DNA from 2 places in the Rouxiella chamberiensis genome. Region 1 is predicted to be linked to the other one. Evidence: predicted binding sites of a transcription regulator. Region 1 holds the regulator's gene; the other holds the start of a gene.
What was found. The regulator PurR, encoded in region 1, represses purine synthesis genes. The targets are predictions, from matches to a motif close to CANGCAAACGTTTGCNTG.
Positions count from the first base shown of each region.

Region 1 (5,637 bases):
ATCGCTGGGGCGGCACCTCGCCCAATACCGGTTTCGATTGCAGTGGTCTGGTGTATTACGCGTATAAAGATTTAATGCGTATTCGCATGCCGCGTACCGCCAACGAGATGTATCACCTGCGCGATGCCGCGCCAATTGCTCGCGGTGAACTCGAGTCGGGCGATCTGGTGTTCTTCCGCATCTCCAATCGCGGCGCGGCAGACCATGTTGGCGTCTACGTAGGTAACGGCAAGTTCATTCAGTCACCGCGTACCGGCGAAGACATAAAAATCAGTTATCTGGGCGACAACTACTGGCAAAACCACTATGTAGGCGCGCGCCGGGTCATGACCCCCAAAACGATTCGTTAAATAATGATTTCTCGCTTGAAACCTGTGAATAGCATTTAACGAATGGTTTAACCTTAGCGTGCCGGGCACGTAGGGTAAAATAGTAGAGGGCGATTTCTTTAATAGGAAATCGCCCTTTTTATTGCCTTTTTTGACCCTGCCAAGGCGTTTCACACTCACCAAGAGCGCGAAAACGCAAATTTGGCTTTCCCTTTATTAAGATATAAGAGAAAATTAGCGGTTACCACGCTGTGTGCCCGGTCTTTGCTGTCCGACGCTTCTTTCAGGCCATCCTGAAACCCCCAACGATTTGACTGCCTAAAATGATTTAAGCAGTTGAATGCACGCAGGCAAACGATTAACAAAAAACTAACGTGCTGAAAAGGGTTAGTTCAGGAGTGATTTTTACATGGCCACGATCAAAGATGTCGCCAAGCGCGCTGGTGTTTCGACTACAACCGTGTCGCACGTCATCAATAAAACCCGTTTCGTCGCCGAAGAAACCAAAGCCGCCGTGCGTGCCGCCATCAAAGAGCTGCACTATTCGCCGAGCGCCGTGGCGCGTAGCCTCAAGGTCAACAACACCAAGACTATCGGACTGCTTGCCACCTCCAGCGAAGCGCCCTACTTTGCCGAAGTGATCGAAGCCGTTGAAAACAGCTGCTTCGCCAAAGGCTATACGCTCATTCTCTGCAACTCGCATAATGATTTCGAAAAGCAGAAAGCCTATCTGGCGATGCTGGCGCAAAAGCGCGTCGACGGTCTGCTGGTCATGTGCGCCGAATATCCTGCCGAATTGCTGGCGATGCTGGAAGAGTACCGTTCCATCCCTATGGTCGTGATGGACTGGGGCGAAGCGCAGAATGATTTTACCGACTCCATCATCGATAACGCCTTTGAAGGCGGATATCTGGCGGGACGTTACCTGATCGAGCGCGGGCATCGCGACATCGGCGCCATTCCGGGTCAGTTAAACCGCAACACCGGCGGCGGCCGTTATCGCGGCTTCTTGAAAGCCATGAACGAAGCCAATATCGCCGTGCGCGACGAATGGGTGGTTCAGGGCGATTTCGAGCCGGAGTCGGGTTATCAGGCGATGCAGAAAATCCTCAACCAGAAACAACGACCTACGGCGATTTTCTGTGGTGGCGATGTCATGGCGATGGGCGCGATTTGCGCCGCCGACGAAATGGGTCTGCGCGTCCCGCAGGACATCTCGGTAATTGGCTATGACAACGTGCGCAACGCCCGCTACTTCTCGCCTGCGCTGACTACCGTGCATCAGCCGAAAGAGCGGTTGGGTGAAATGGCATTCACCATGCTGCTTGACCGCATCATCAGCAAGCGCGAGATTCAGCAGACGATTGAAGTGAAACCGAAACTGGTCGAACGTCGTTCTGTCGCCGACGGTCCGTTCATCGACTATCGTCGTTAACCGCAAGCTTTTCATCTTGCTCTTTCAAGCGCCTGCTTTTGCAGGCGTTTTTATTGATGCTCCGCCCTAACGCAGCCATTCTCTGTTCAACGTTTCGCTATCGCCCAGATAATCCAGCAGCCAGTCCAGCGCCGGGGAGTGATTGCGCTGATCCCAGGTCAGGCAGCACGGGCTTTGCGGAAAACGGGTGGCTAAATCCAGCACGCAGAGCTTGTGTTGCGCAATCCAGCTTTCCACCATGTGCACCGGCAGCATACCCACGCACAGCCCTTCGCAGAGACAATCCAGCGCGCAGGTCCAGTCCGGCACCACCAGGCGTCGCTGGTTGTCGAGTGTCCAGGTATCGCGTTTCGGCAGATTTCTTGACGTGTCTTCGATACACAATGCGGGAAACGGACGAAGCGCGTCATCGTTGAGCGGACCTTGATGTTGCGCCAGCGGATGCGAGACGCTCACCACGCAGTGCCAGGGCAAGGTGCCCATATCGCGAAAGCTGAAGCGGCCGCCAACCGGCACGGCACTGGTCGCGCCAATCGCCACGTCGGCACGACCGTCTGCCAGCGCGTCCCAGACGCCGTTGAACACCTCGCCCTGAATGAGCAACTCGGTATCGGGAAAGGCGCGATAGAAATCCACCACCAGCTGGCGCACGCGCGCAGGTTTGACGATGCGGTCGATGGCAACCCGCAGCTGTCCGCTCCAGCCGTTTGCTACCTGCTGACAATGGCGGCGCGTTGATATCATTTTTTTGATAAGCACCCGCGCTTCATCGACAAATAATCGGCCTGCGGGGGTTAATTCCACATCGCGATGCCGCCTTTCAAACAGCGGCACGGCCAGCCACTCTTCAAGCTGGCGCACCTGATAACTGATGGCCGAAGGAACGCGATTCAGCTCCTGAGCCGCAGCCGTAAAGCTGCCGTTGCGCGCCACCGCATCAACGACTTCGAGTGAATATTCCGACCACATTCCTCTCTCCTCACCACCGCAGACGCCGCTGCGCTCTGCTTTCAAAATATTTGAATCAATGGTGCAAATATTAGCGTTTCACAAGCCTTGCCCCAAGCGGATAAACTGCGCCACTGCTTTCCTCTACCAAAACATGCCCCTACAACAGCTTCGGCTATGTTTTAGCAATATAAGAGAACATCATGAAACCTACGTTTGGCTTTTTACTTTATTTAGCCGGTCTGAGTATGCTCGGATTCCTGGCGACCGACATGTACCTGCCCGCTTTCGGCGCGATGCAAGAAAGTCTCGAGGCCTCGGCCGGTGCCATCAGCTCAAGTCTGAGCGTCTTCCTTGCCGGCTTCGCGGCGGCGCAGCTGATTTGGGGTCCGCTCTCCGACCGTTTTGGCCGCAAACCTATCCTGCTCGCCGGACTCGGCCTGTTCACGGCAGGCTGCCTTGGCATGATCTGGGTACAAAGTACGGCGTTACTGCTGGCGCTGCGCTTCGTGCAGGCGGTCGGCGTCTGTGCGGCGGCGGTAAGCTGGCAGGCGCTGGTAGTCGATCGCTATAGCGCGACCGTCGCCAGACGCACCTTTGCCAGCATCATGCCGTTGGTGGCGCTTTCACCGGCTCTCGCACCGCTGGTTGGCGCGTGGGTGCTGAATCACTTTAACTGGCGGGTTATCTTTGCGTTGCTGCTGATTCTGGGCGCCCTGCTGCTGTTCTTTACCCTGACCCTCAAGGAAAAGGTAAAAAGCGCCGCGCAGTCCAGCTCTCCTCAAAACGGCATTGGCAGTATGCTGGCTTCACCCGTCTATAGCGGCAACGTACTGATTTATGCCGCCAGTTCGGCCGGATTCTTTGCATGGCTGACCGGATCGCCATTTATTTTAGGCGAGATGGGTTATGGGCCTTCTGCCATTGGTCTGAGTTATGTCCCTCAAACTATTGCATTTTTACTGGGTGGATATGGTTGCAGAATGCTTATCGGCAAAATTGACGGCACCCGCCTGCTCCCGTGGCTATTATTGGGCTATGCTTTTAGCGTTATTTCGCTGTTCCTGGTCGCCACGCTGACTTCAGCGCCATTAACAGGATTGCTTACCCCATTCTGTTTCATGGCTTTTGTGAATGGTGCCTGTTATCCGATTGTGGTGGCGAATGCGCTGATGCCTTTCCCGGCAAATACCGGCAAGGCGGCAGCATTACAAAATACCTTGCAGCTTGGGCTCTGTTTTATTGCCAGTATGCTGGTGTCGACGTTTATTGCCCGGCCGCTGTTGGCGACGGTCACGGTAATGTTAACGACGGTAGGATTAACAGTAGTGGGATATTTCATGACGCGGAAAGTGGTTAAACAGAAGTCCAGACATCCAGAAGCAAAGCATGCTAACTGATCGCGGTAATTGCTATATCAAACAGTAACTTGAACAATAGGTGCGCCTGCAAACATTTATTATTGAGAATGCGCGCAGGCGAGCTTATACTCAATTCAACATAATAAAATAACACTTTTACAAAACTTTTAGCACAAGTTACTTTTGGGCGCGGGAAACGCGTCACATTATTAGTACAAGGATGTTTCACCGCGGCGCTACAACGTCAGGTGTCCTTCGTATTTTCCTCTGTTCATAGTCGTATATCAGACAAGAAGATTATTTCGTCTGTTCTCATAAGACCTGCCGATAGCCCATGCTTTTTAAGCAGGTTAATAAGTCAGAAGAGAAAAGTGATGGAGAAGCTATGAGTACATCGTGTGTAGAAGACTTAAGTATTCAAGACAATCAGTGGTACCGAATCGCGAACGAAATGTTATCGATGGCAGGTATTGAAGTTAATGGATCCCGCCCTTTTGACATTACCGTAAAAAATCCCGATTTTTTTAAACGCGTCCTGCAGGAAGGCTCACTGGGTCTGGGTGAAAGTTACATGGACGGCTGGTGGGAATGTGAAAGACTCGACATTTTCTTCCAGCGCGTGGTCGCCGCCGGACTCGAGAGCAAACTTCCGCATCATTTAAAGGACACCCTTCGCATCGCGGCGGCACGTCTGACCAACCTGCAATCCAGAAAACGTGCCTGGATCGTGGGCAAAGAGCATTATGATCTCGGCAACGATCTGTTCAGTAAAATGCTCGACCCCTATATGCAATACTCCTGCGGTTACTGGAAAGACGCCACCACACTCGAGCAGGCGCAGGAAGCCAAACTTAAGATGATTTGCGACAAGCTGCAACTGCAACCCGGCCAGCGCCTGCTGGATATCGGTTGCGGCTGGGGTGGGCTCGCCGAGTATGCCGCGCGACATTACGGCGTCAGCGTCTTTGGCGTTACCATCTCCGCAGAACAGCAGAAGATGGCCCAGCAGCGCTGCGAAGGCCTCGACGTGACCATTCTTTTGCAGGATTATCGCGATCTCGACGATCAGTTCGACCGCATCGTGTCGGTAGGCATGTTCGAGCATGTCGGTCCGAAAAACTATCAGACTTATTTCAATGTGGTAAAACGCAATCTGAAACCGGAAGGGCTGTTCCTGCTGCATACCATCGGCGCCAACAAAACCGATCTCAATGTCGATCCGTGGATTGATAAATATATTTTCCCGAACGGCTGTCTGCCTTCCGTTAAACATATTGCTCAATACACCGAAGGGTTGTTCGTCATGGAAGACTGGCACAATATTGGCGCAGACTATGACCGCACATTAATGGCGTGGTATGAGCGTTTTCTGCAAGCCTGGCCAACGATTGCCGACAACTATTCCAGCCGTTTCTACCGCATGTTCTCCTACTATCTGAACGCCTGTGCAGGTGCTTTTCGCGCGCGCGACATTCAGCTATGGCAGGTAGTCCTGAGTCCAAACGGGGTTGAAGGCGGCATTCGCGTACCACGTTAAGTTTCTGTATTCCCGTATCTTGCGATT
Region 1 covers NZ_CP114058.1:2,096,960-2,102,596, forward strand. The annotation lists partial or broken gene O1V66_RS21765 (C40 family peptidase) at 1-350, shown strand, start outside; gene purR (HTH-type transcriptional repressor PurR) at 739-1,764, shown strand; gene punR (DNA-binding transcriptional activator PunR) at 1,831-2,733, opposite strand; gene punC (purine nucleoside transporter PunC) at 2,916-4,112, shown strand; gene cfa (cyclopropane fatty acyl phospholipid synthase) at 4,459-5,610, shown strand.

Region 2 (5,637 bases), 620 kb from region 1:
TTCGCCGTTTTCGGCAGCACGTTTTATGATTTTGTCATCGATATCGGTGATGTTACGCACATATTTCAGTGAGTAACCCAAATAACGCAGATAGCGGGCAACGACATCAAAGGAAACGAACGTGCGACCATGTCCGATGTGACACAGGTCGTAAACAGTAATCCCACACACGTACATACCGATTTTTCCGGCATGAATTGGTTTAAATTCCTCTTTTTGGCGACTCAGGGTATTAAAAATCTTCAGCATCGAGCTATTCCAATTGTGTTGTGTGAAATTACTTAAACGGCAAAAAGGCGCAAATAATACCGCTTAGAACATTGGGTTTATAATATAACGAAAAACCCGCTACCGAAACGGGATAAGGCCCTCGCAGGGGAGATTGGCCCGTTATATTTGTTATAACATAACAGCTAAGCGTTCAATGTGCTTTCATTCTGTCTTAAAAAGCGGCGACAAAAGCAGAGGCTGACGGCTACTTTTGAGTTATGGTATAAGAAAAGGCTATAGTACGGCCTCATTAATGAGTAACACCAACAAAAGCAGGATGATTATTATGGTCACTTTTCACACCAATCACGGCGACATCGTTATCAACACCTTTGCTGACAAAGCGCCAGTCACCGTTGAAAACTTCCTGAACTACTGCCGTAAAGGTTTCTACGACAACACTATTTTCCACCGTGTCATTAACGGTTTCATGATTCAGGGCGGCGGTTTCGAGCCGGGTATGAACCAGAAAAACACTGACGCACCTATCAAAAACGAAGCGAACAACGGTTTGAAAAACACCCGTGGTACGCTGGCGATGGCGCGTACCAACGATCCACACTCCGCAACCGGGCAGTTCTTCATCAACCTGGTGGATAACGACTTCCTGAACCACAGCGGCCAGAACGCGCAGGGTTGGGGTTACTGCGTGTTTGCAGAAGTCAGCGAAGGCATGGACGTTGTCGACAAAATCAAAGCGGTTGCAACCGGTCGTAGCGGCATGCACCAGGATGTACCAAAAGAAGACGTGCTCGTGACAAGCGTTACCGTTAGCGAATAACGCGACGCAGGAATGACAACGTTTTTTATCGCAGATATCCATCTTTGCGACCAGGAACCGGCAATCACTGCCGGTTTTCTGCGTTTTTTACGCGAAGATGCGCCTAAAGCCGATGCGCTCTATATACTCGGCGACCTGTTTGAAGCCTGGATTGGCGATGACGACCCGCAACCGCTTCACACCGAAATCTCAAGTGCGCTCAATGCATTACATCAGCAAGGCGTGCCGTGTTTCTTCATTCACGGTAATCGCGACTTCCTGCTCGGCAGACGTTTTGCCCGTGACAGCCTGATGACATTGCTGCCCGAGAAAAAAGTACTCGAACTTTACGGACGCAGAGTGCTTATCCTGCACGGCGATACGCTTTGCACTGATGACATGAGCTACCAGAAATTTCGTAAAAAAGTACATAATCCACTGATTCAACGCATTTTTCTGGCCCTACCGCTCAAATGGCGTCTGAAGATTGCCGCGAAAATGCGCGCCGACAGCAAGGCCTCGAACAGCCATAAAGATCTGCGCATCATGGACGTCAATCAGCATGCCGTGACGCAGGAGATGCAGATGCACGGCGTCGAATGGATGATCCACGGCCATACACATCGTCCCGCCATTCACGACGTTCCGCTTGGCGACAAGCTCGGACATCGCGCGGTGCTTGGGGCCTGGCATGAAGAAGGCTCGATGGTGAAAGTCACGGCCGACGGCGTCGAACTTGTGACCTTCCCCTTTTAGTTTCAACCGCCTTTGGCAACAAGGTAAAATTAAACCGGCACCCCGCTGTGAAAACGGAACTGCTCGTCGGGCGTCAGTATCAGTTCCGCCTCTACCCTGCCCAACTCTTCGACCCGGTTCGCTGATGTCGGTCCCGGCATACTGCTGCGCCAAAGACAGATAATCCTGAAAATGCCGCGCCTCGGAGCGAAGCAGCGAGGTATAAAATCGCGATAGCGTCCTGTCGAGATACGGGGCAATTTTGGCGAAACGCTCGCAGGAACGGGCTTCGATGTAGGCGCCGATAATCAGGCGATCCACCAGCAAATGCATCTCGTCCTGATGCCGCGAATGTTTGAGCATGCCGTTGGCATAACGTGATGGCGTCAGGACTTCATAGCGGATATTGCGTTTTTGCATGATCTCGACCACTTGCTCGAAATGATGCAACTCTTCACGCGCCAGTCGGGCCGCGCAGAAAAGCAGTTCTGTGCGGTCAAGATAACGGGTCATCAGACTCATTGCCGACGCGGCGGCCTTCTTTTCGCAGTTGGCATGGTCAATCAGCATAATTTCTTGATTTTCAAGTGCGACATCGACCCAGCGACCAGGTGTTTCGCAGTGCAGAAAGTCATTGATAGGGGCCAGCAGGTCCTTATTCATGGCGTAAATTCCAGATAAAGTGCAACGAAAGGGGATTCGCCGATTATACAAAGTCATTACAGGATTCTCACCTGATTACGGCGACGCAACCGTTTTCCTAGCGGTTTTGCCGTGCTATTATTTGCGCCCTCTCGGTCAGGTAATCATTTTGTTTATATCGCCACCTGACAACGCTTGCATAATCACAGGAGCTTTACAGGCATGACATCCAACGTTACCCCGGCAAAAATCGCTATCGTCATGGGGTCTAAAAGTGACTGGGCTACCATGCAGTTCGCTGCTGACGTCCTCACAACGCTGAATATTCCCTTTCATGTCGAGATTGTCTCCGCTCACCGCACGCCGGACAAACTGTTCAGCTTTGCGGAGCAGGCGTCTGAAAAAGGTCTGGATGTCATCATCGCCGGTGCCGGCGGTGCAGCACACCTGCCGGGCATGATCGCTGCAAAAACGCTGGTGCCCGTTCTCGGCGTGCCAGTGCAGAGCGCAGCCCTGAGCGGCGTAGATAGCCTGTATTCCATCGTCCAGATGCCACGCGGCATTCCTGTCGGCACGCTGGCTATCGGCAAGGCGGGCGCTGCCAATGCGGCTCTGCTGGCGGCACAGATTCTGGCGCTTCACGACACGCGCATTGCCCAGGCGCTCGCGACCTGGCGTAAAGAGCAAACCGATGAAGTGCTGAACAACCCCGATCCGCGGGAGGAAGCATGAAGCCGGTCTGCGTACTCGGAAACGGCCAGTTAGGTCGCATGCTGCGTCAGGCGGGTGAACCTCTGGGAATTGCCGTGTATCCGGTCGGCATTGATGCCGAACCTGAAGCCGTGCCGTTCCAAAACAGCGTTATCACCGCCGAAATCGAGCGTTGGCCTGAAACCGCACTGACCCGCGAACTGGCAAGCCACACCGGCTTTGTGAATCGCGATATCTTCCCGCGTCTGGCCGACCGTCTGACCCAAAAACAGCTGCTCGACCAACTGGGTCTGGCGACCGCGCCCTGGCAGTTACTGGCCGATGCCACCGAGTGGAGCAATATTTATTCCACCCTGGGTGAACTGGCTATCGTCAAACGCCGCGTAGGCGGTTACGACGGCCGCGGCCAATGGCGTTTCCGTCAGGGTGAAGAAACTACCCTGCCGCAAGAATGCTACGGCGACTGTATCGTTGAACAGGGCATTAACTTCTCCGGTGAAGTGTCTCTGGTCGGCGCACGTGGCCACGATGGCAAGACGGTGTTTTATCCGCTGACGCATAACCTGCATCAGGACGGCATTCTGCGCACCAGCGTGGCATTGCCTACGCCGAATGCCGCGCAGCAGCAACAGGCAGAATCCATGTTGTCTGCCATCATGAACGAACTGGGCTATGTCGGCGTGATGGCGATGGAGTGCTTTATCGTCGAAGAAGGCCTGCTGATTAACGAACTGGCACCACGCGTTCACAACAGCGGCCACTGGACACAGAATGGGGCGTCCATCAGCCAGTTTGAGCTGCACCTGCGGGCCATTCTAAGCTTGCCGCTGCCAACGCCGGTCGCCAGTACGCCGTCGGTGATGGTCAACCTGATTGGTACCGACGTCAACCTCGACTGGCTGAGCCAGCCGCTGGTGAATCTGCACTGGTATGAAAAAGAAGTCCGTGCAGGCCGTAAAGTCGGACACCTTAACCTCAATGACGCCGACCCGCTGCTGCTGAAAGACAATTTGCAGGCGCTGATCCCGATGCTGCCTGCCGAATACGCCAGCGGCATCGAGTGGGCGCTCGACAAGCTGTAATCGGAAAAAAAGGGCACTCAGGTGCCCTTTTTCATGTCTTAAAATCAGCTCTGATAACTGCGGAACAGGGCTTTGCCCTTAAGCAGTCGAATCCCCAGCCAACCGCCGCACAGTGACAACAATATTGCGCTGGTTACCGGCACCGACCACCACAGCACCATGTTTGGCTGCCACGGGAAATCAAACACCTTGCGTTGAAGCAGCCAAAGCGCAGCCTCCGCGCCCACGGCTGCCGCAATCCCGGCGACAAGCCCGAGTACCGCAAACTCGCACCACAGTGTGCTACGCAGTAATTTCTTGCTGGCACCCAGAGTGCGGTATACCACCAACTCCTGACGACGCTGGCGCATGCCGACCTGAATCTGCGCCAGAAGCAGCAATCCGCCACACAGGATAACCAGAATCACCATGACTTCCAGCGCACGACTGACCTGCTGCAACACATCGCCTATCTGGCGCAGGATTGAGCCAATATCCAGCAGGCTCAGGGTCGGGAATTGGCGGTTAAGTTCAACCAGCAGTTTACCGTCGCCTTCATAGTGGAAGCTGGTCAGCCAACTTTGCGGCTGGGCATCCAGTGCGCCCGGCGGGAAGATAAAGTAGAAATTGGGCCGCAAACTGTCCCAGTCCACCTTGCGCAGGCTGGTCACCTTGGCGCTGAAATCTTGGGTATCACCGCTAAAGGTCACGGTATCGCCAAGCGCGATGCCCAAACGGTCGGCAATGCCTGAATCAATCGACACCTCGCCCGCCCTGGGAGCCCCGCTGCCTTCAAGAATCGTGTTGTGCGCAGGAAGGCCCTGCATCCACGTCAGATTGAGTTCGCGCTCCAACGCCTCGCGCCCAGAGTCGCCCGGACGAATCAGGTCGGTCGCCTCCTGCTGATTGATTTTGGTCAGTCTGACGCGAACGATGGGATAGAAGGTATCGGGCTCGACCTTGCGCTGACGCAGGAAGTCCGTGACCTGAGGCACTTGCTCTTTGGTCAGGTTCAGCAGGAAATAGTTCGGGCTGTCGGGAGGCAACTGTTGCTGCCACTGGTTGAGAAGATCACCTCGCAGCACCAGCAGTAATGCCAGCAGCATAAAGGACATCGAAAAGGCTGCCAGCTGACTCAACGTGACCCAGGGCTGGCGCAGGAGACGATTAATCGCCAGCCGCAGCCCCAAATGACTGACGGTGAGGCGGCGCAGCAACAGCAGACTCAACCAGCCAATGCCGCCCAGCAGCAGCGAAAGCACGACAATACCGGCAAGGAGCGCCCATAGCAGCGGACTATTGCCGACCAGCGCCACCAGCAGACCAACCACAACCAGAGTGATGATGGGCAAAAAATAGCGCAGCGGCCAGACATTGGCGACCACATCCTGACGTAACACTCTTAAAGGCAGCGTGGCAGCCAATTGTCGGTAAGGCCGCAAACCGACCAGCAGCGAA
Region 2 covers NZ_CP114058.1:2,716,046-2,721,682, forward strand. The annotation lists gene cysS (cysteine--tRNA ligase) at 1-249, opposite strand, end outside; gene ppiB (peptidylprolyl isomerase B) at 557-1,051, shown strand; gene lpxH (UDP-2,3-diacylglucosamine diphosphatase) at 1,064-1,786, shown strand; partial or broken gene O1V66_RS12615 (MiaE family protein) at 1,816-2,428, opposite strand; gene purE (5-(carboxyamino)imidazole ribonucleotide mutase) at 2,630-3,139, shown strand; gene purK (5-(carboxyamino)imidazole ribonucleotide synthase) at 3,136-4,200, shown strand; partial or broken gene ybbP (putative ABC transporter permease subunit YbbP) at 4,245-5,637, opposite strand, start outside.
Region 2: the regulator PurR is predicted to act here: its motif matches at 2,511-2,528, upstream of purE (5-(carboxyamino)imidazole ribonucleotide mutase).